DNA from 4 places in the Peribacillus sp. FSL P2-0133 genome. Region 2 is predicted to be linked to each of the others. Evidence: riboswitches for the same ligand, from Rfam matches in the RefSeq annotation. Region 2 holds a riboswitch; each other region holds the start of a gene.

Region 1 (4,727 bases), 1.1 Mb from region 2:
GGAACCCTTTAAGGATGAACCAGCCCCAATGCCTGCTCCGAATAAAACTAATATCATCGTACCTAACACTTCTCCCCAAAATGGAGTCATGAATAAAACCCCTCCCCTGATAAATTTTTAAACCATGCCAACAAATAAAAGGAGATCCACAGCAGAACTATCTTCATAAAATAAATTATGAATAGATCTGTTGTGAATCTCCTAGTCTCCGTCACATATATTAACTTGTACAATAAAATATACTAGGTAATGAAAACGCTGTCAATATTTTGTAAAAAATTAATCTATTTTTCTGTGATTTTTTTTAATTTCCCCTATTAAACGATATCCCATAATTCAGTTTTGGAAGTGGTGATTGACGACGCTCCAGCATCAAGGGCGTTCATGACTTCATCCGAAGTACGTATGAGGCCGCCTGCAAAAATCGGTGTCTGCAATCGTTCCTTCACTTCTTTTATCATCCATGGCATAGCGCCCGGCAATACTTCGATATAATCCGGCTTGGTTTTCTGCACCAGCTTATAACTTTTCTCAAGCGCATGTGAATCTATTAAAAAGATTCGCTGGATGGCAATGACTCCCTTTTGCTTCGCCTTCAATATAACGTTTGATTTAGTTGAAATCAGCCCATATGGATTATATTCCTGACAAATGAATTCTGTCGCGTACTCATCACTTCTTATGCCATGGATCAAATCGACATGATAAATCATTTTCTTATTATGCTGCTTTGCCATCATACTTACGTTTTTCAATTGTGATATATGCAAATCAAGAAACACACCTATTTCATAGGAACTTTCTAAAAATCTTTCGAAATCCTTCATGCTTGCTGAAGCAGGCAAAATCTTCTGATCCATCATTATCCTCCTCATTCCCAGAAAAACTCAAAACTTCAAGTCATTTAGTATATTTTAAAGAGCTTGATTTATCAAACACATTTTTTTCATGACCAATGTCACCATAACACTATCATACCTGTCACTCCCTTTATAGTTTTCGGCTAAGAATGTATGTAAACTCCATCATAAAGTAATTTTCATTTTCAATGCACCTTCGACGAGTTCATACGATTTAATTGTGCCAACGGGAATTTTTCTCACGATGCTCCAAGCATTAACATTCATTTTGATCGTTCTTTTTTCAAATTCAAAAAATGGAGGTCTGTTAAATATCCTTTGGTTGATGAAATTCCTGTCAATTGGTTCCATTTCCACTAATTCAAATACAATCGTTCTTTTTTCCACATGAACCGGTTTTAATGTAATCCGAAAAGCTACGTTTTTCTTAAACATCATTTTTTTCACTTCCATCGTTCCGGAAAGTACTATATGCTTTGGCGTAATCTCGACTTTAATATCCTGACCATATGATTTCATTCTTAAGATTTTCTCTATCATGGCTTCAGTTACCGTTATTGGTATGCCATTTTTGAATGGACTGAATGTACTCATCCTTGCATTCCCCTCCTGCCGCTCATACGGAACGTCGGTTATAGCATATGCCAGGTTCCCTGATGTAGTTAACTTTTCAACCCATATTAATAATCGGTATATTCGAAATCTTCCACCTTCAATACTTGACCTTTATAAAAACTATCTGTATAGTCATAATTAATTTAATAGACAACTCTTATCCAGAGAGGTGGAGGGACTGGCCCTTTGATGCCTCAGCAACAGACTGATCATGTACTGTGCTAATTCCAGAAGTGTAAAAACTTGAAGATAAGAAGAGTATATAGCTTTGCTGCCAACACCTCTTCTTATTTTTAAGAAGAGGTTTTTTATTTTTAAAAGGAAAGAAGGAATGCAACATGTCAATCACATTAACGAAAGCACCATTCAGGGCTGATCACGTCGGAAGTTTATTAAGACCAGAACGTTTACATATTGCCAGAAAGCAATTTAAGGAAGGTACCATTTCAGCAGAGCGGCTTCGTGAAGTTGAAACCGAAGAAATCAATCGGATTGTCGAAAAACAAATTGAAGTTGGATTAGAGGCCGTGACGGATGGTGAGTTCAGACGAACATGGTGGCACTTTGACTTCCTCGAACATTTAAATGGCATCGAGGGATATGTGACTGAAAAAGGTCTCACATTCGATGGTGTGGAAACAGAGAGATATAACGTTCGCAATACCGGGAAGGTTTCATTCAATCCTGAACATCCCTTCATTCGCGATTTCATTGAATTGAACAAAATCGTGAACGGACGCGCCGTTGCCAAGCAAACCATTCCCAGCCCAAATCAATTATTTGCTGTAGGCATTCATAATGAAGACATCTACCCTGATATTGAAGACTATGCTAATGATATCATCAAAGCGTATCAGCATGCTTTGAAGGCTTTTTATGAAGCAGGTGTACGTTATCTTCAATTGGATGATGTATATATTGCCAGACTTTCAGCTCCAGATTTCCAGTTCAAAGATGGAAAATATACGAGGGAACAGTTAATCGATCTTGCACTTCGCGTAATTAATGGCGCATTGGAAGGCAAACCAGAAGACCTTGTCGTCACTACACACCTATGTCGTGGGAACTACCAGTCGACTTGGGCGTTTGAAGGAAGCTATGCCCGTATCGCCCCAACTTTATTGGCAAAAGAAACAGTGGATGGATTTTTCTTGGAATATGATGATCAACGCTCAGGAGATTTCAAACCATTGGAATACATTCCAAATGGCGGAGCACGGGTCGTACTGGGTGTCGTCACTTCAAAAAATGGAGAAATCGAAGACAAGGAAGCTGTTAAGGCACGCATTGAAGAAGCCTCGCACTTCGTTCCTCTCGAACAATTATGCTTAAGTCCGCAATGCGGCTTCGCCTCCACCCATCACGGCAACAAGCTGACCGAAGAACAGCAATGGGAAAAGCTGAAATTCGTCGTTGATGTAGCAAAAGAAGTATGGAAATGATTTTTTAGCGGAGACTTTAATTCTGATTTACAGGATTTGAACAACCTAATCGGCCGCACTTATAAGGGAGCCGATTAGGTTCTTGCAATAATACATTTCCATTCCTTTAATGACTCTTTAGATAACGGTATCAAGTTTTGCTAATTATGAAACTAACGATGAATGATGAATCCTAAAGCTGAAAGCAAACAAAAAAAGAACGGTCACCAGCACGTCCCCTTTTTACTTGCAGTTATCATCATCATCCATTTTCTTCACAAATATATCATCCGTCACCCTATCTTCCAGCTTGTTCCTCAAGGCCAATTCCGCAGCCTTCCCATCACTAGGCGACCCGTCCGAGAAATACATCGGAAACAAGGAGAAAAACATAACATAGAAAGAAAAATAGATGAATTGATACCAGATCACCGAGCTGTCCAGGATATTCTGATACACTAAACTATAGATGGTCAGCATGCTGACTAAATTAAAGATAGCCCCCCCTAAATATATCAGCGTATTCGTCAATCGATTATCATGTTTCAATCCCTTGAACTCGCAAGTCCCATTCCAAAAATAATATTTCCTCACCTCTATGTTCCGAAAGGCGAAAAGTTTATTACCACAACCTATCAAGATCTTCTTTTCTGATCCCCCAAAGATCGTAACAAAGAAAATATGCCCGCTCAAATGTATCAGCGTAACGATCGGCATGATCAAAAAAAAGGAAAATAGAAATTTAATGATATCAGAGAGACCAAACATGTTTAAGCAACCCTCCTTACCAGGATGCTACTCTGATACCCTGCCCACATTAGTTATAACTGGTAAATTTTTCACATTAATCATATATTGCTTTCCACAAGTGCTATTGTTCTCCTTCTGCTTAATTTGGGTTGTTTCCAGCTTAATATGGCCTTCCTCCGCTTATTTCGACCTATCTCCAACTTAATTCGACCTTCAAAAAGAAGGCTATCCCCTTCCAAAAAAACTCGGAAAAGTGATAGCCTTTACAGCTTTATTTAGCGATTGGGGGTGTGAAGAATTTCTGCGTTGTTTTGTCCTGGCCTCAAGCCTGCATGTTTATATTCAGGGGTGAAAACCGATGTTTTGATCGGGCAGCCGATTTGCTTCTGGGCATTTCCTTTTCCGTCCGGTACCTCGACGATCATTCCCCTGTCCTTCAATTGGGGGTGTTCGGCCGCTTCAGTGAAGGTCAGCACTGGTTCTGCACAGGCCTCGAAATCAGCGAATATTTCCTGCCATTCATGAAAATCCCTTTCAAGGAAAGCCAGTCGGACGGCCGTTTTAAACCTGATTCCGCTTTCTTCATCGCTTTTCATGCTCAGTTCATACAATTCGGGTGCACCGATCGCTTCACATAAGGCTTTTCGAAAAGGGGGCTCAAGGCTTCCTACCGAAAAATAGCGTCCATCTTTCGTTTCGTAAAAGTCATAAAAGGATCCTCCGTTCAACATCAGTTTTTCTGGTTCAAGATCGAGGCCCCCTTGTAAATTCAGGGGTGCGGATATGGCATTCAAGGCAAAACTGCAGTCGGTCATGCTGATGTCGATGGCTTGGCCGAATCCCGTTCTTTCCCTGTGAATGACTGCAGATAATATACCGATAACAGCATGCAGTGATCCTCCGGCAAGATCTGCTATTTGGGTTCCGTTTTTTGCCGGGCCATCCTTTTTCGTACCGGAATAGCCTGATAAGCCTGCAATCGAAATATAATTGATATCATGTCCCGGTCGGTCTTTATAGGGACCTGTCTGGCCGAAGCCCGTGATGGAACAGTAAATCAGCTTCGGATTGATCCATTTTA
Region 2 (4,727 bases):
TTTCTAATTCGATGACAGTGCTCCCGTCATATAGCACATATGTCCGGTTGGTAATGCCAATGATTTCGGAAAGCTCGGATGATGCATAAATGATCGCTTTCCCATTCCTTGCAAGCTTTGCAATCAATTCGAATATATCCTTCTTGGCTCCAACATCGACCCCTTTCGTTGGTTCATCGAATATGTATACATCCGCATCGGCCATAAGCCATTTTCCGATGGCAACTTTTTGCTGGTTACCACCTGAAAGGTTTTCGACACTCACTTCTCCTGAAGGAGTTTTAATGCCGAGACTTACGATCATTTCCTTCGCCTTTTCCTTTTCCGCCTTACGATCCACGAAGCTGAACGTCTTGCAGAATTTGCCGAGACTGGCTGCGGTCAAGTTCGCCGAGACTGATTCCTGAACGAGGACCCCTTCTTTCCTGCGTTCCTCAGGTACAAGTGCCAGACCGCTTTTTACTGCTTCGTGCGGTGATTTCAAAGAAAGCTTTCGACCATTCAGGATTACTTCCCCCGCTGTGATCGAAGCATGACCGAAAAGGGTTTTACAGAGTTCCGTTTTTCCCGCCCCGACTAACCCTGCCAAGCCGATTATCTCGCCTGCTTTAATATTCAGACTGACATCCTTGACTTTCTCGGCATCTGACAATCCGTTAACTTCCAGAATGACGTCTCCGATCGAAGCATTGACTTCTGGAAACTGGTCATCCATGGCTTTACCGAGCATATTCTCTACCACTTCGTTACGGGTTATGTCCTCCTTCTTTCGACAAGTGACACGCTCCCCATTCCTCATGATCGTAATTTCCTCACAGATTTCAAAAATCTCAGGCAGACGATGTGAAATGAAAATGATTCCCACGCCTTTTTGCTTTAATTCAGTTACAATTCGAAAAAGCTCTGTCGTCTCCGTATGACTTAACGGAGCAGTTGGCTCATCGAGAATCAGGAATTTGCATTCTGTCGAAACGGCTCTTGCTATCAGGACCATCTGTTTTTCGGCCAAGGTAAGGTCTCTTACCAGCTTTTTCGAAGGGACACGAATTTTCATATCTTCAAGAATATAAGAGGCTTGTTTGTGCAGCTCTTTCCATTGGACCCTCTGTTTTTTCCCCATGTTTTGGACCATATCATTCAACATTACATTTTCCCCAACCGTTAAGTAAGGGATGAGGGCTGTATCCACTTCCTGATAAACAATTTGAATGCCTTGTTCCTGAGCCGCTTTTGGCGAGCGGATATCCCGCCTCATCCCATCAATAAAAATGTCACCTGAATAATGAACATGGGCTCCCGATAAAACTTTCATTAACGTCGATTTCCCTGCTCCGTTTGCACCGACCAATGCGTGGGCTGTCCCTGATTGTACGGAAAAATCAACTTCACTCAGCGCCTTCACCCCCGGAAATTCAATCGAAATCTTCTTCATTTCTAGTTGCGTGCCCATGTCCATTCCCCCTTATTGAACAGACACTCCCTTCTACTTGAAAGAGAGTGTCTCTTTTTACTTTTTATAATGATCCTTCAAAACTTTCATCCAATCTTCTTCAAATTCCGTAGATTCACCCCATCCATCGACAATACCAGACAGATTTGCCATGTTTACCGCTTCTTTTGAAGCTTGGACTTGCTTTTGTGAAATAAGTGAAGCCTCTAAGTCATAGGTTTGCGGCGTATCTTCGCCCGCCAATTTTTTAGCCAATATCCTCATATTAACTGCACCGATCAACTTGGGATCGACTGCTGCCGTGTAGGACCATGAGCTATCTGCCGATTGGATTTCCTGGAGATCTGCGTTAGATACATCAATTCCATATATCTTCACTTCATCTCGGCCCGCTTCTTTAATCGCCCGGGCTGCACCGATGGCAAAGGCATCCCATGTTGCGAAAATGGCATCCAATTTACCTTTAGGGTATTTATTCAGCATTGCGGCTACAGCATTTTGTGTCTGAACCGAAGTATCGGCAGATGCCACTCCGAATCTTTCGACTTCTTTAATCCCAGGATTTTCTTTTAGTTTTTCCTGATAGACTGCATTTCTTCTTACCATTGGTGGGAAACCATCCACCCAAAGATATGCAATTGCCGCTTCACCTTTCTGCTCTTTTATCAGTTTATCAAAAGCCAGTGTTGCCAACGCTTCATCATCCTGTGAAGTTAATGTCACACCATCTATTTTAGATAGATCGCTTATTGAATCGAACGTGACAACGCTTTTACCTGCATCAACCAACTTTTGAACGTCATTCACAGTTGCTGCATCATCACCATGGGAAATGATATAGCCGTCGTAATCTTCCTCCAATGCCTGCGCTATCGCATCATGAAATTTAGCCGTATCACCATTGGCTGTATATGTATCCACTTGGAATCCGAGTGCTTCTCCTTCTTCCTTCGCCCCCGCCAGGTATTGGGCCGTATGATCATCACCGCCAATTTTACGGATCACTTTGATCTTGGCTCCATCCCCATCTGCAAATCTTTCCGGTACATTTTCAAATGATACTTTTTCTTCTTTCTTCGATTCTGTGGAACTCTGCCCAGTAGAGCAACCCGTTAAAAGCAAAGCCGAAGCGATGGCTGAAATAAATATCCCTTTAATAGACCTTCTCATCTTGTTTCCCCTCCATGTTTTCTAATTAGTCTTATCAGTTAAGTCGGTGTAAATCCCAAAATAAAAACCTCTCTAATATAGAGAGGTTTAATCGGCTGTTTTGCAGACTTGTCCCTCTCTTATCTGTCAAAACATTTCTGTTTTGCAGGATTTAGCACCAATTCCTAATGGAACGGTTGCTGGGCATCTTAGGGCCAGTCCCTCCGCCACTCTTGATAAGAGATATATTGAGTTACGTTTTCGTAATTATCACTTTATAGGGATATAGTCGTAAAGTCAATAGATTTTTGAATATTTGAAATGTTCCCCGTTATTTTTTATTTTCTTTGAAGCTGGGCTAGACGCTTTTTCTCGATTTTTTCAAGCCTCTCCAACTGCCTTAATTTCACTTCGAACAAAGTGATCGGGTCACGGTAAACTTCCGGATTTTCTTTCATATGCTCCAATGCAGCCTGGAAGTCTTTTATCTCGGTCTGCGTTTGTTCAATCGTTTTTTGAAGTAAGGCAAATGAACTGCGATAGAAAAGTGCGATGTCCCGATCCAAAGATTTTTCAAACAATCCAAATTGGGTAAGGAAACGTTCCGTGATCATTTCCGCAACATCCAGGTAATCTTCACTTTCCAGATATTTCTTATAACGATTGTACATATTGGCTTTATTTTGCGGTATCGCCCCAAACAGCTTCCCTGCTCCTTTAAGCAGCAATTGTGATGGAGTCCTGCGCAAAAGGATATTAACGTTTTCGATGCGGATACTGCTTGTCATCCGATCGGCATCACGGCGCCAGTCATCCAATACCCTGAAGTCACCTGCAAGCGTAATCCGTTCTTCTTTGTATAATTCATTGAATCCGGCACTCATCTCATCCATAAACTGCTGGCTTTGTGAGAACTCCATTTGAGAACTGGCAATCCAGTCTTGAAGAGAACGGTAATATTGAGGCATGATCTTATCAGAAATGAAGTTTTGAATCCGCTCATTCATTTCTTGGTTTAACTGTACATGGACCTGACTGAAATCACTGCTTTCCGTTAATGATTTAGAGCAATCCCTCAGTAATTCAGGAATTTTAGAAGAAAGCTGATTTTTCACTTCATCCTTAAGCAGACGATACGACCTTATGATATTTTCACTTTTTTCTTTTTCCAAATCAGCCAGTTGATTGACCGCCCCATTCAGTTTGACTTCCATCTGTTCATTCCAAGAGATGGAATGCTCGCATTTCCGCTCATTGGCTGCCCGTTTTTCTAACAGATAAGATAAAGTTTTACGAATGAATGCTAGGATTTTTTCAGATCTTCTTTCCTTCCAATTATCCTCTTGATAATTCGATTGAAGGAAGGCTGAAAGGTCCTTCAATTGCTGCTTGCTATCATACAGTTTGGAGAAAGCGAATACTTTCGCATTCGGGAAATATGCATTCACTTTATCCCATGTTTCGTCTTCCATCCGGACTGCCACCTGATCACTGTATATCGTATCCATTTTATTTAACAAGAAATGAATCGGCAGTTTCGGAGCCATCATTTGAATTTCCAATAACAGATCCCGTTCGCTGCCGGTGAAAGGCGCCCGGGCGTCAAGAACGAACATCAGTCCATCACTGCCATGTAAATAGCCTTGGAAATCTGATTCCACGCTTTTTTCCCCATTGAACCCCGGTGTATCCAATAATCGCAGACCATTATTTCTTAGGTAGTCACTTATGATTGTCACATCAACAATAGTCCCACGCTGGCGGCGTGTTTCATCCAATTCAGTTAGCTCCATGACAACCTTTCTATCTGTATCGGTAATTTCAAGGATTTCCAAATCATCCCCGTCTTTGACACTGACTAATGACGAATGATCTTCAGCGGCAATGCTCTCGCCAACAATTGACTGAATGAAGGATGTCTTGCCATTTCCTGTACTTCCTACAAGAAGAAGATTGAAGTTTTCGGTATCCTTAAGCCCCTCGACCATCCATTTAAGCTTATTGCCAACCATTAAATCATTATCTTCAGCCCACTGGATAATGGAATTGAACAGTTTCTCTCCCGCTTCCAGTCCGCCTCCTAATTTAGGCGATTTCGCCAACAGGCTTTCTGCATCCTGAATGACCA
Region 3 (4,727 bases), 2.8 Mb from region 2:
AATCTCGATCAGATGCGATTATCCTGGCAAAATACTTTCCTGAGCAGGAGAAACTGAAGCTGGCTTCCATCATGCGTGATAGTTATGTGAAAATGCCCGGGAATAAATCAGGATATAACAAAATAAATGCAGCTTATTATTATGGTGGAAGGGAACTGCTCAAGAAAACCATACAGGAGAACTTCGATATCAAGGTCGATCATGTAGCGGTAATCGACTTCCAGGGATTTGTGAAGATGGTCGATTTACTTGCCCCTGAGGGGGTAGCGGTGAATGTGGATCAGGAAATCATTGATGATATGAGCATTCAAGCAAGTGTTGGTAAAAATGTTTTACATGGTGAGGAAATATTGAAATATGTCCGTTTTAGGCATGACGATGAAAGTGATTTTGGAAGGGTAGAGCGTCAACAAGAAGTAATGGTCCAAATAAAAACAGCGTTCATAAATCAAATCTCATCCTTCGAAGGGATGGCAGCCCTTCCTAGTATCATCGAACAAGGACTCTCGTACCTGGATACAGATATTGGACTGAAAACAATAATGGAAATGGGTCCAAAAGCCGTCTTCCATACACCGGACACCGTCGAAACCTTAAGGGTTCCAGTGGAAGGAAGCTTTAAAGATGAAATATATCCCCAGTCCGGAGCCGTTTTGGAAATGGACTACACTAAAAATAAAAAGGCACTTCAGGAGTTCTTTTCAAAATAATAAGATCTATTATTGAAAACAACCTTATATTAAGTGAATATGTTCGAATTCACTTGAATTATTGTATTATAGACCTCGTAAGAATAATCATGATCATCTTTAAAAAACGAGAGGGATACGAAATCCTTCTCGTTTTTTTATCATCAATAAGGAACCTGCATCAATTAACAAAATGTGGAATGTTTTTAATGAAATCCGGTATTATGATGCCGTTTTCGGTAATGATGCTCGTAATAAGATGATTTGGTGTAACGTCAAAGGCTGGGTTGAAAGTCTTCACGTTTTCCGGAGCGATCCTTACACCTTGAATGAAGGTGATTTCCGCTTCATTCCGTTCTTCGATCGGGATGGATGTGCCGGATTCGATAGAAAGGTCGAATGTGCTTGATGGTGCGGCCACATAAAAGGGGATGCCAAAGTGCTTGGCTAATATGGCCAATCCCAATGTCCCGATTTTATTGGCTGTATCTCCATTGGCCGCAATCCTGTCGGCCCCGACGATAATTCCATTTATTTGTTTCTGGTGAATCGTATGTGCAGCCATATTATCTGAAATTAAGGTGACATCAACCCCCGCTTGCATCAATTCCCAAGCCGTCAAACGCGCACCTTGCAGGACAGGCCTCGTTTCACATGCGAACACTTTTAGCGGAAAGTCCCTTTCTTTAGCCAGGTGGAAGGGAGCTAGGGCTGTGCCATACCGAGCTGTGGCAATTCCCCCAGCGTTGCAATGAGTGAGAATGGAATCTCCTCTAGTGAATAAGGATAAACCATGTTCCCCGATTTTCCTGCACATTTCTTCATCTTCAGCAAAGATGGCTTTAGCCTCCGATACAAGTGCTTCCTTTGCAGCTGAAATGCTTTGCGCAGCATGCAAGGTGTTCTCCATCCTCCTTAACGCCCAAAAAAGGTTGACTGCAGTTGGCCGTGAAGAGGCGAGTTTTTCAATATGCCTCGTTACATTTCTCTTGAAATCCCCTAATTCAGCGGTTGTTTCCTGTTTGGCACCAAGAGCAACACCAAATGCTGCCGTCAGTCCAATTGCTGGGGCACCGCGAACTTTTAATGTCAAAATGCTGTCAAATACATCATCAACAGAATGAAGTTCAATAAATTCAGTTATGGAAGGAAGGGCTTGTTGATTTAATAATGTAATATGGGTATCATCCCATTGTACCGAATATGGTAAGGGTGCTAGTGTAGTCATGTGCAGGTCTCCTTTTAAATGGTTGAATAAGATGGCAGTGTACGTTGCTTCAATGCTTCAATGACTGCTGGAACATCCAATTCTTCCCGGTTTTTAATTAAAAATGCACCAATTTCCAATGTTGCCGTTTTGGCAGCAATCCTTGTTTCTTTATTTTCAATGACGTTTATATCGGCAACATGGGAAAGGCCTATGGTTCGCCGAATCAGTTCACAGCCGGCAAAACCGAAAGCATCTTTTTTGAATTTTGTCAGTAAGTAAGGCAGATAACCTTTCACATGGCGGAATGGGCTTTTATTTTGACCTTCCCATAATTCGGTATAAGTTTCTTCAAAGGCATTCCAAAATTCATGAAGGTGTGTGAAAATCTCTTCCTTTCCAGCGCCATTGCGTGTGACTGCCTGGAAGAGAAGGTTCGCGGTGTATTGACCAAGGTCAAAACCAACGGGCCCATAAAAAGCGAATTCCGGATCAATAACCTTTGTTTCAGTTTCACTTGCAAATATACTTCCAGTATGTAAATCTCCATGAAGTAATGCCTCCTGCTCGGTTTCAAAGCCTTGTTTCAGCTTAGCGACCTCAAGTATTACTTCTTGATCATTCCAGATATTTTTGGCGGCATCAGTCAATTCCACCTCGAAGTCTCCGGGGAGTTCCTCAAAAAATGGATCCGTGAAAATAAAGACCTCAGTGATTTTGCAGAGTTCCGGATTCGTGAAATGTCGGGCCACTTCCTTTTTCGCAGATGGTTCTAAATGATAATCGGATGTATAAAATGCCGTCTTCGCAACATACTCACCAATATGCTGTGAAAGCAATGGATATGAATCGCCATCGATCAATCCTGTCCTAACGATTTTCAAGTGAGATAAATCCTCCATGACCGTGATGGCAAGCTGTTCATCCGAATAATAGACTTGCGGTACGAATTCGGGGCAATAACTTCTGAAATGAATCAGCGCATTCGCTTCAATGGCAGCCCTTTTCAATGTCAGCGGCCAGCTTTCACCAAGTACCTTGGCATAAGGGACCGCTTGTTTGATGATTATTCCTTTATTTGTGTGCGTGTCTGTAATATGAAAAACATAATTTAAGTTACCATCGCCGATTTCTTTACATTTTAAACTTGCATCCGCATTGACCAACCCAAGTTTTTTTGCAAGGGTTATAGCTGTTTCGTTTGTCAATCTCTTAAAATTTGAATGGTTTTGCGTCATTCTTTTCCCCTCCAGATTCAAAATAAGAATAAAAAAGCCTCTTTCATATAGAAAGAGGCAGAAGTTTTGGCTTCGGACCTCTTATCTTCCAGAATATGAATTCTGGTGGAATTAGCACCGTGCTCTGTGGATTTTATAATCCGGCGGTGAATCCGCCCCATTTCACAATGGTATTACAGTCGGTTGCTGGGCTTCATAGGGCCTTTATCCCTCAGCCTGCTCTTGATAAGAGTAAATGTTTTCTGAAATTTTAATCTTCGGGAAAATAATAACAACTTTTTAAATAGTTTGTCAATGGGTAAATTAATAAAAATCAGGGCGGCGATCTTCGAATACAGGTATTTTGTTACGGGCTTCCGTAACTTTTTTGAAGTCCAGGGTGCCTGTCAAGAGTTCGTTTTCTTCTCCGGCTTCACTTATGATATTCCCCCATGGATCAATAATCAAGGAATGACCCGCAAATATATTATTGACATCCGAACCTGAACGATTAACGGCTACAACATAGGCTTGGTTCTCGATGGCACGGCTAATCAACAAGGCTCTCCAATGATCGAGTCTCGGCTTTGGCCATTCAGCCGTTACGAATAGAACTTCGGCGCCTTGAACGGTATGGGCTCGCTGCCATTCAGGAAAACGGATGTCATAACAAACGAATCCAGCACATATTTTTTCATCAAGAGTAAATAAACCATCTTTTTCTCCTGGCTGCAGGAAATGATGTTCATCCATTAACTGAAATAAGTGAAGCTTATCATATTCTTTAATGAGATTTCCATGTTTATCGATGATGATCATGGTGTTATAGATTCCCTTGCTTGTTTTTTTCGCAATGGAACCGCCTATGATGTGAATCTGGTGTTTCTGTGCCTGTGTTTTAAAAAATTCAATCGTTTTTTCTGCCTCATGATCAGCAATCTCATTTAACCTGGTCAAGTCGTATCCTGTTGTCCAAAGTTCCGGTAAAATGACGATATCGGGTTCTGAGCGTGCCGCTTTTTCCATCCATTGTTCTGCAACCTGAAAATTGATATCCGGTTGCCCGAAGGCTATATCCATTTGAATACAAGCTATTTTCCACTTCATCGTTTAAAACCCCCACATGTAAAAAATACTTTACAAGACTATGATAAACATATATCATTTGTGACTAGAATTTCAAGAAATTTCAGAGAAGGTGTATAAATGGTGCAATTCGAAAAATCCGGCCAGCTTCAGGACCTGCCCAAGCAGTTTTTTGCTTCACTAGTCGCAAAAGTCAATGCGATCACGGAGCAAGGACATGATGTCATTAATTTAGGCCAGGGAAACCCTGATCAGCCGACGCCAGAACATATCGTGAAAAGTTTGCAGTCTGCCGCTGAAAAAACGATAAATCATAAATATTCGCCATTCCGGGGGCATCAATATTTAAAAGATGCTGCCGCCGTCTTTTATGAACGAGAATACGGTGTCAAGCTAGATCCGAATAGTGAAGTGGCGATTCTCTTCGGGGGGAAGGCAGGTCTTGTAGAACTGCCGCAGTGTTTATTGAATCCAGGTGATACGATCCTTGTTCCAGATCCAGGCTATCCGGATTATCTTTCCGGAGTT
Region 4 (4,727 bases), 1.9 Mb from region 2:
AGAAATATCAAACAGATGAATTGGTATTTTCAGGTCAGATGAAGACGGCCTTGATTAGTTTAGGACACTTATTCTGAAATAAGAGCGAGGGTGACTTCTGAATAATTTTTATGCTTATGTTTTAGTATTTCGATCATACAGAAAACACCCTGTATCCAATGATCCAGGGTGTTTTTCATTACCTATTCTCATTTTAAGAAGTACGTTTCTTCGCTACATCTTCTCCAGGCCGAAACCGTGGAAAACCAATCAAGATGGCAACGACTCCACAAAATCCAATTAGTATTGGGTAATATGAATACGGCAAGATGCTTATCGGTGAAATCTTTGCTACTCCTGCTGCAACAAGCAGCTGTGCCCCATATGGAATCAACCCTTGGATACAACAGGCAAAAACGTCAAGTAAGCTCGCCGATTTACGCGGATCAATCCCATACTTTTCAGCAATATTTTTGGCAAGTGGCCCGGCAATGATAATCGAAATCGTGTTATTTGCCGTTGAAAGGTTCGTCAAACCAACAAGCCCGGCAATGCTGAATTCCGCCCCTTTTTTTGATTTGCTATTTCGGGTCACGAGGTGGAGTAGATAATCGATGCCACCATTATGTTTGATTACAGCAACCATACCTGCAATTAAAATGGCAAGGAAGGATATTTCATACATTCCCGCCATTCCTTCACCAACTTTTTGAATGACACCCAACGGTTGATAACTTCCATCCGCCAAGCCGATTATTCCGGCAAATACAATTCCGATAGAAAGGACCAGGAACACATTGACTCCTGCCAATGCAGTGATCAATACGCAAAGGTATGGAAGAATCTTCACCCAATTATAAGAATTTTGGGTGATGTCGGCTTGTTCACCCATCGTTAAAATTCCAAGAATGGCACATGTGATGATGGCCGCAGGTAAAACGATGAAAAAATTCACCTTAAACTTATCCTTCATTTTCGTTCCCTGTGTTCGAACTGCAGCGATTGTCGTATCTGAAATGAAGGATAGGTTATCTCCAAACATCGCACCACCAATAACGGCAGCCATTGAAAAGGCAAGCGAAATATCGGTTTGCTCGCTAATTCCCACCCCGATAGGTGCTAGGGCTACAATCGTTCCCATGCTAGTCCCCATAGATAGAGAAATAAAACAAGCGATAATGAATATCCCTACCATTAAAAGATTTTGCGGAAAAACGGCTAAGGCAAGATTCACCGTTGATTCAACTGCCCCCATGCCATTTGCAACTTCGGCAAAAGCGCCGGCTAAAAGGAAAATGATAACCATTAACATAATATTGGCGTCACCGGCACCTTTACAGAAAATATCAACCTTTTGATTGAAACTTTCTTTCCGATTCATTGCCAATGCAGCTGCTGATGCAATAGAAATTGCTACAATCACCGGAAATGAATAAAAATCTTTAGTGACGATTCCGGACCCTATAAATAAAATTAAAAATACGACAAATGGAATCAAAGCCCATGGATTCCCTTTATTGTTTGCACTCATGATGTACACCTCTTTTTATTTTTCCCATGACATGTGTCATAGCTTTTATTCTTTTAACAGTTTTCGCAAATAACACCAATTTGAACTTGATTACCCATTCATGGAGCTATAGCTAAAAAAACTGTCAGCATAAAAAAGACCCCTTCTATTAAACAACAAGAAGAGGTCTTTTAATTTATAAAAAACACCCTCCTTATCTTTCAGGCGAAAATCAGCCTGCTGGATTTGGCACAGCACTCCTATTAAGTCCGCTGCCGAGACATCTTCGGGCCAGTCCCTCCGTCTCTCTTGATAAGAAGATCAAAATTATATAATTTATAAAATATTACGATGCCTGTCAGAAAAGTACCAGGCTGGAAGCTTGCTGAAACCATCTTAGTTTGTGAAAGTGACATCGAAGTCGTTTTGAAAAGCAAATATAAGAGTACAGCATTTTGTCTATTTTCGCAAGGTTTAGTTTTAAAGTATTCACATGCACTTCTTACTGATTAATAAGAGATCTTGAAATGTGCAGTTAATCAGTACAATGAGTCTTCTATGATATTTATCGGGACGGAATTAATATAAAAAGAGGTCTAATGACCTCTCAGCAAATTTGTTGTATTAGGTTAGGTGAATTTTTTTTAGTCGAGTTCACATCAGTCGATACCTCAAAAGCTTCCATTAGTTCCGAATCGAATGACTTTAAATACTGCTGCAGATATGCAGGATCATTAATGGATGGATTCAACCAATCTTTTTCATCTTCTGGATTAAGGATTACAGGCATGCGATCATGAATGCTGGTCATCAGCTCATTAGGAACGGTTGTTATAACGGAGCACGTGTAGATGCTGCGGCCTTCAGGGGATTTCCAGGATTCCCATATACCGGCCATTCCAAATGGAGCATGATTCTTCAGTTTTATTCGCATCGGTATTTTTCTTTCTGGTGTCTTCTTCCATTCATAAAATGAGTCAGCGATTATCAAGCATCTCTTCTTCTTATACGCATTCTTAAAGCTAGCTTTCTCTGCAATGGTTTCCGCTCTGGCATTGATCATTTTATAGCCCACTTTTTCGTCTTTTGCCCAGAAAGGAATGAGTCCCCACCGAAGATATCCAAGTCGGTTCATTGCCCCGTCATTAATGACGGATAGCACGGATTGGGAGGGAGCAATATTGTAGCTGAATTGGTATTCCTCATCAAATGATCCTTGAATATCAAACCGATCTTTTATTTCTTCAATGTCAGTGAAAAGGGTGAAACGTCCACACATAATATCGCCTACCGTATTAAGATTTATTACAGTGTAACAAATGGAACGGGAAGGCACAAATCAGCGTTCTAAAATCCTGATGTCGGTAAATGGTTGATTAAATAATTCGCTGGAAATCAAAAGGGTGCCAAGGACTTCTCTTTCATCTTCAGCTTTAATGATTTCCGACAAAATTAAGGTACTGCCATTCCTTACCGTTACTTTATATTCCTTCATGGAATCCCCCCTCAAAAGGCTAGATGGTTGTTATTATAAACCAAAAACCCACAAGTATCAGTATTGAACTATGGCAGAGTCATGGTTAATCTTCTAATGAAGAGGCCGCATGGAGGTTCCTTTACACTTTAAAGGGTTAGTCGAACAATGCCCGGGACCATAAATCCTTGATAGGCGGCAAAAAAAGACTGTCCATGAATGATTCATGGACAGTCAGGATCTGTCAAAGGTTTTTCGCTTCAATACCGATAATTGATTAAGGAGATGGCATTGAGGAAAGCCATTCATTATTTAAAATGCAGTAAAACCTCATTTATTAAATGTGCTGCCAATGTAACGGTTTTATTATTTTCGTCCAACGAAGGATTCACTTCCGAGATATCAAAGGAGAGGATCTTTTCATTCGATACGATATGCCTGATAATGGCACGGACCAATTTCGGATTCAGTCCAAACGGCGATGGAGCACTTACCCCAGGTGCGTAGGCTGAATCAATAACGTCTGTACATAATGTAAGAATAATGTAGTCATATTCCTTAGCGAAATCATTTATCCGCCGCTTAGTTTCATCCATTTCGTTCAATGATAAATCTTCTTCCAAAATGTAGTCAACCTTACTTCTCTCGGCAGTTTCAAACAGTGCCTTCGTATTCCCCTGCTTCTGAATTCCGATACATAAATAGCCACAACTTTGATCTTCGTCCAAAATCTGCTTAAACATCGTTCCTGATGAACTTTCTTTTTCATAAGGCCTCATATCAAAGTGAGCGTCAATATTAATGATCCCCAATCTAGCTTTGGGTCCAATGGATTTCCTAATCCCAAGATAATGGCCATACAGGGTTTCGTGCCCTCCCCCAAGTATGATAGGAATCGCTTTACTCTCCAGTATCCGGGTAACAGCCGATCCCAGTTGGGATTGGGCGGCCTCCATCTCTGTACCTTCACATATTACATCGCCAGCATCCACCAGCTCGGTTTGGGAGGGTAAATGGCAGGGTAATTTTGCCAATGACTGCCTAATATGATCAGGCCCCTCTGCAGCACCAATCCTGCCTTTATTCCTTTTGACGCCTTCATCACATTTGAAGCCAATCAATCCAAAGGTACTTGATGCATTGGAAGAGATGGCTAATTCAGAAATCGGTGCCAAACGTACTCTTTGGTGGTATCTGAAGCTGCCCATGTCAGATTGCGAATCAATTCTTCCATTCCAATATTTTAAAGTCGGATTTGTATACATAATTTCTCCTTTATTTAAAAAATTCCGAAATATCTTTTTTCAAAATTATAAATGAGATAATATATAATTACCAATACAAAATTTCAATATATCTATAGTTTAAAGCTATAGAAAGGAGAATATATGGATCTTCGTCAACTTCGATATTTCACTACAATTGTCCGGGAAAAGAATTTCTCAAAAGCGGCAAAAATGCTGCATATATCACAACCTTCCCTAAGTAATGCCATAATGAAATTAGAAAATGAAGTTGGTTTTCAGCTTTTGGAACGTAATACAAGGGGGCTTGAGCTTACGGAAGCAGGGGGGATTTTTTATACGAGATCCGTTGATCTGTTAAGAAGATTCGATAATATGCAAGTGGAGCTTAAGGAAATGAAGGATGTTGGAAGCGGAACCGTATCAATAGGTTCCATAGAATCATTCAAATTTTGGTTCCCGAAGATAATCAAGAATTTTAAAATCAATTATCCTAATATTCATATAAAAGTCAGGGAAA

The links. A riboswitch is a leader RNA that binds a small molecule or an ion and turns the genes downstream of it on or off. The one in region 2 is predicted to bind S-adenosylmethionine.
Region 1: another riboswitch for S-adenosylmethionine. It lies ahead of MKY17_RS25350 (5-methyltetrahydropteroyltriglutamate--homocysteine S-methyltransferase); the one in region 2 lies ahead of MKY17_RS02655 (sugar ABC transporter substrate-binding protein).
Region 3: another riboswitch for S-adenosylmethionine. It lies ahead of mtnK (S-methyl-5-thioribose kinase); the one in region 2 lies ahead of MKY17_RS02655 (sugar ABC transporter substrate-binding protein).
Region 4: another riboswitch for S-adenosylmethionine. It lies ahead of MKY17_RS11650 (Na+/H+ antiporter NhaC family protein); the one in region 2 lies ahead of MKY17_RS02655 (sugar ABC transporter substrate-binding protein).

Annotation. Positions count from the first base shown of each region.
Region 1 is NZ_CP150254.1:5,243,593-5,248,319, forward strand. It holds gene MKY17_RS25335 (MIP/aquaporin family protein) at 1-90, opposite strand, end outside; gene MKY17_RS25340 (glycerol-3-phosphate responsive antiterminator) at 318-860, opposite strand; gene MKY17_RS25345 (hypothetical protein) at 1,026-1,454, opposite strand; SAM riboswitch class I at 1,630-1,731, shown strand; gene MKY17_RS25350 (5-methyltetrahydropteroyltriglutamate--homocysteine S-methyltransferase) at 1,814-2,917, shown strand; gene MKY17_RS25355 (hypothetical protein) at 3,140-3,664, opposite strand; gene MKY17_RS25360 (CaiB/BaiF CoA-transferase family protein) at 3,922-4,727, opposite strand, start outside.
Region 2 is NZ_CP150254.1:541,195-545,921, reverse strand. It holds gene MKY17_RS02660 (sugar ABC transporter ATP-binding protein) at 1-1,450, opposite strand, end outside; gene MKY17_RS02655 (sugar ABC transporter substrate-binding protein) at 1,508-2,620, opposite strand; SAM riboswitch class I at 2,737-2,842, opposite strand; gene MKY17_RS02650 (GTPase domain-containing protein) at 2,938-4,727, opposite strand, start outside.
Region 3 is NZ_CP150254.1:3,378,506-3,383,232, reverse strand. It holds gene MKY17_RS16155 (LCP family protein) at 1-710, shown strand, start outside; gene mtnA (S-methyl-5-thioribose-1-phosphate isomerase) at 871-1,917, opposite strand; gene mtnK (S-methyl-5-thioribose kinase) at 1,932-3,134, opposite strand; SAM riboswitch class I at 3,213-3,366, opposite strand; gene MKY17_RS16140 (carbon-nitrogen family hydrolase) at 3,438-4,220, opposite strand; gene MKY17_RS16135 (pyridoxal phosphate-dependent aminotransferase) at 4,320-4,727, shown strand, end outside.
Region 4 is NZ_CP150254.1:2,431,370-2,436,096, reverse strand. It holds gene MKY17_RS11655 (hypothetical protein) at 1-77, shown strand, start outside; gene MKY17_RS11650 (Na+/H+ antiporter NhaC family protein) at 194-1,510, opposite strand; SAM riboswitch class I at 1,701-1,808, opposite strand; gene MKY17_RS11645 (SOS response-associated peptidase) at 2,097-2,768, opposite strand; gene MKY17_RS11640 (hypothetical protein) at 2,829-2,984, opposite strand; gene hutG (formimidoylglutamase) at 3,272-4,228, opposite strand; gene MKY17_RS11630 (LysR family transcriptional regulator) at 4,352-4,727, shown strand, end outside.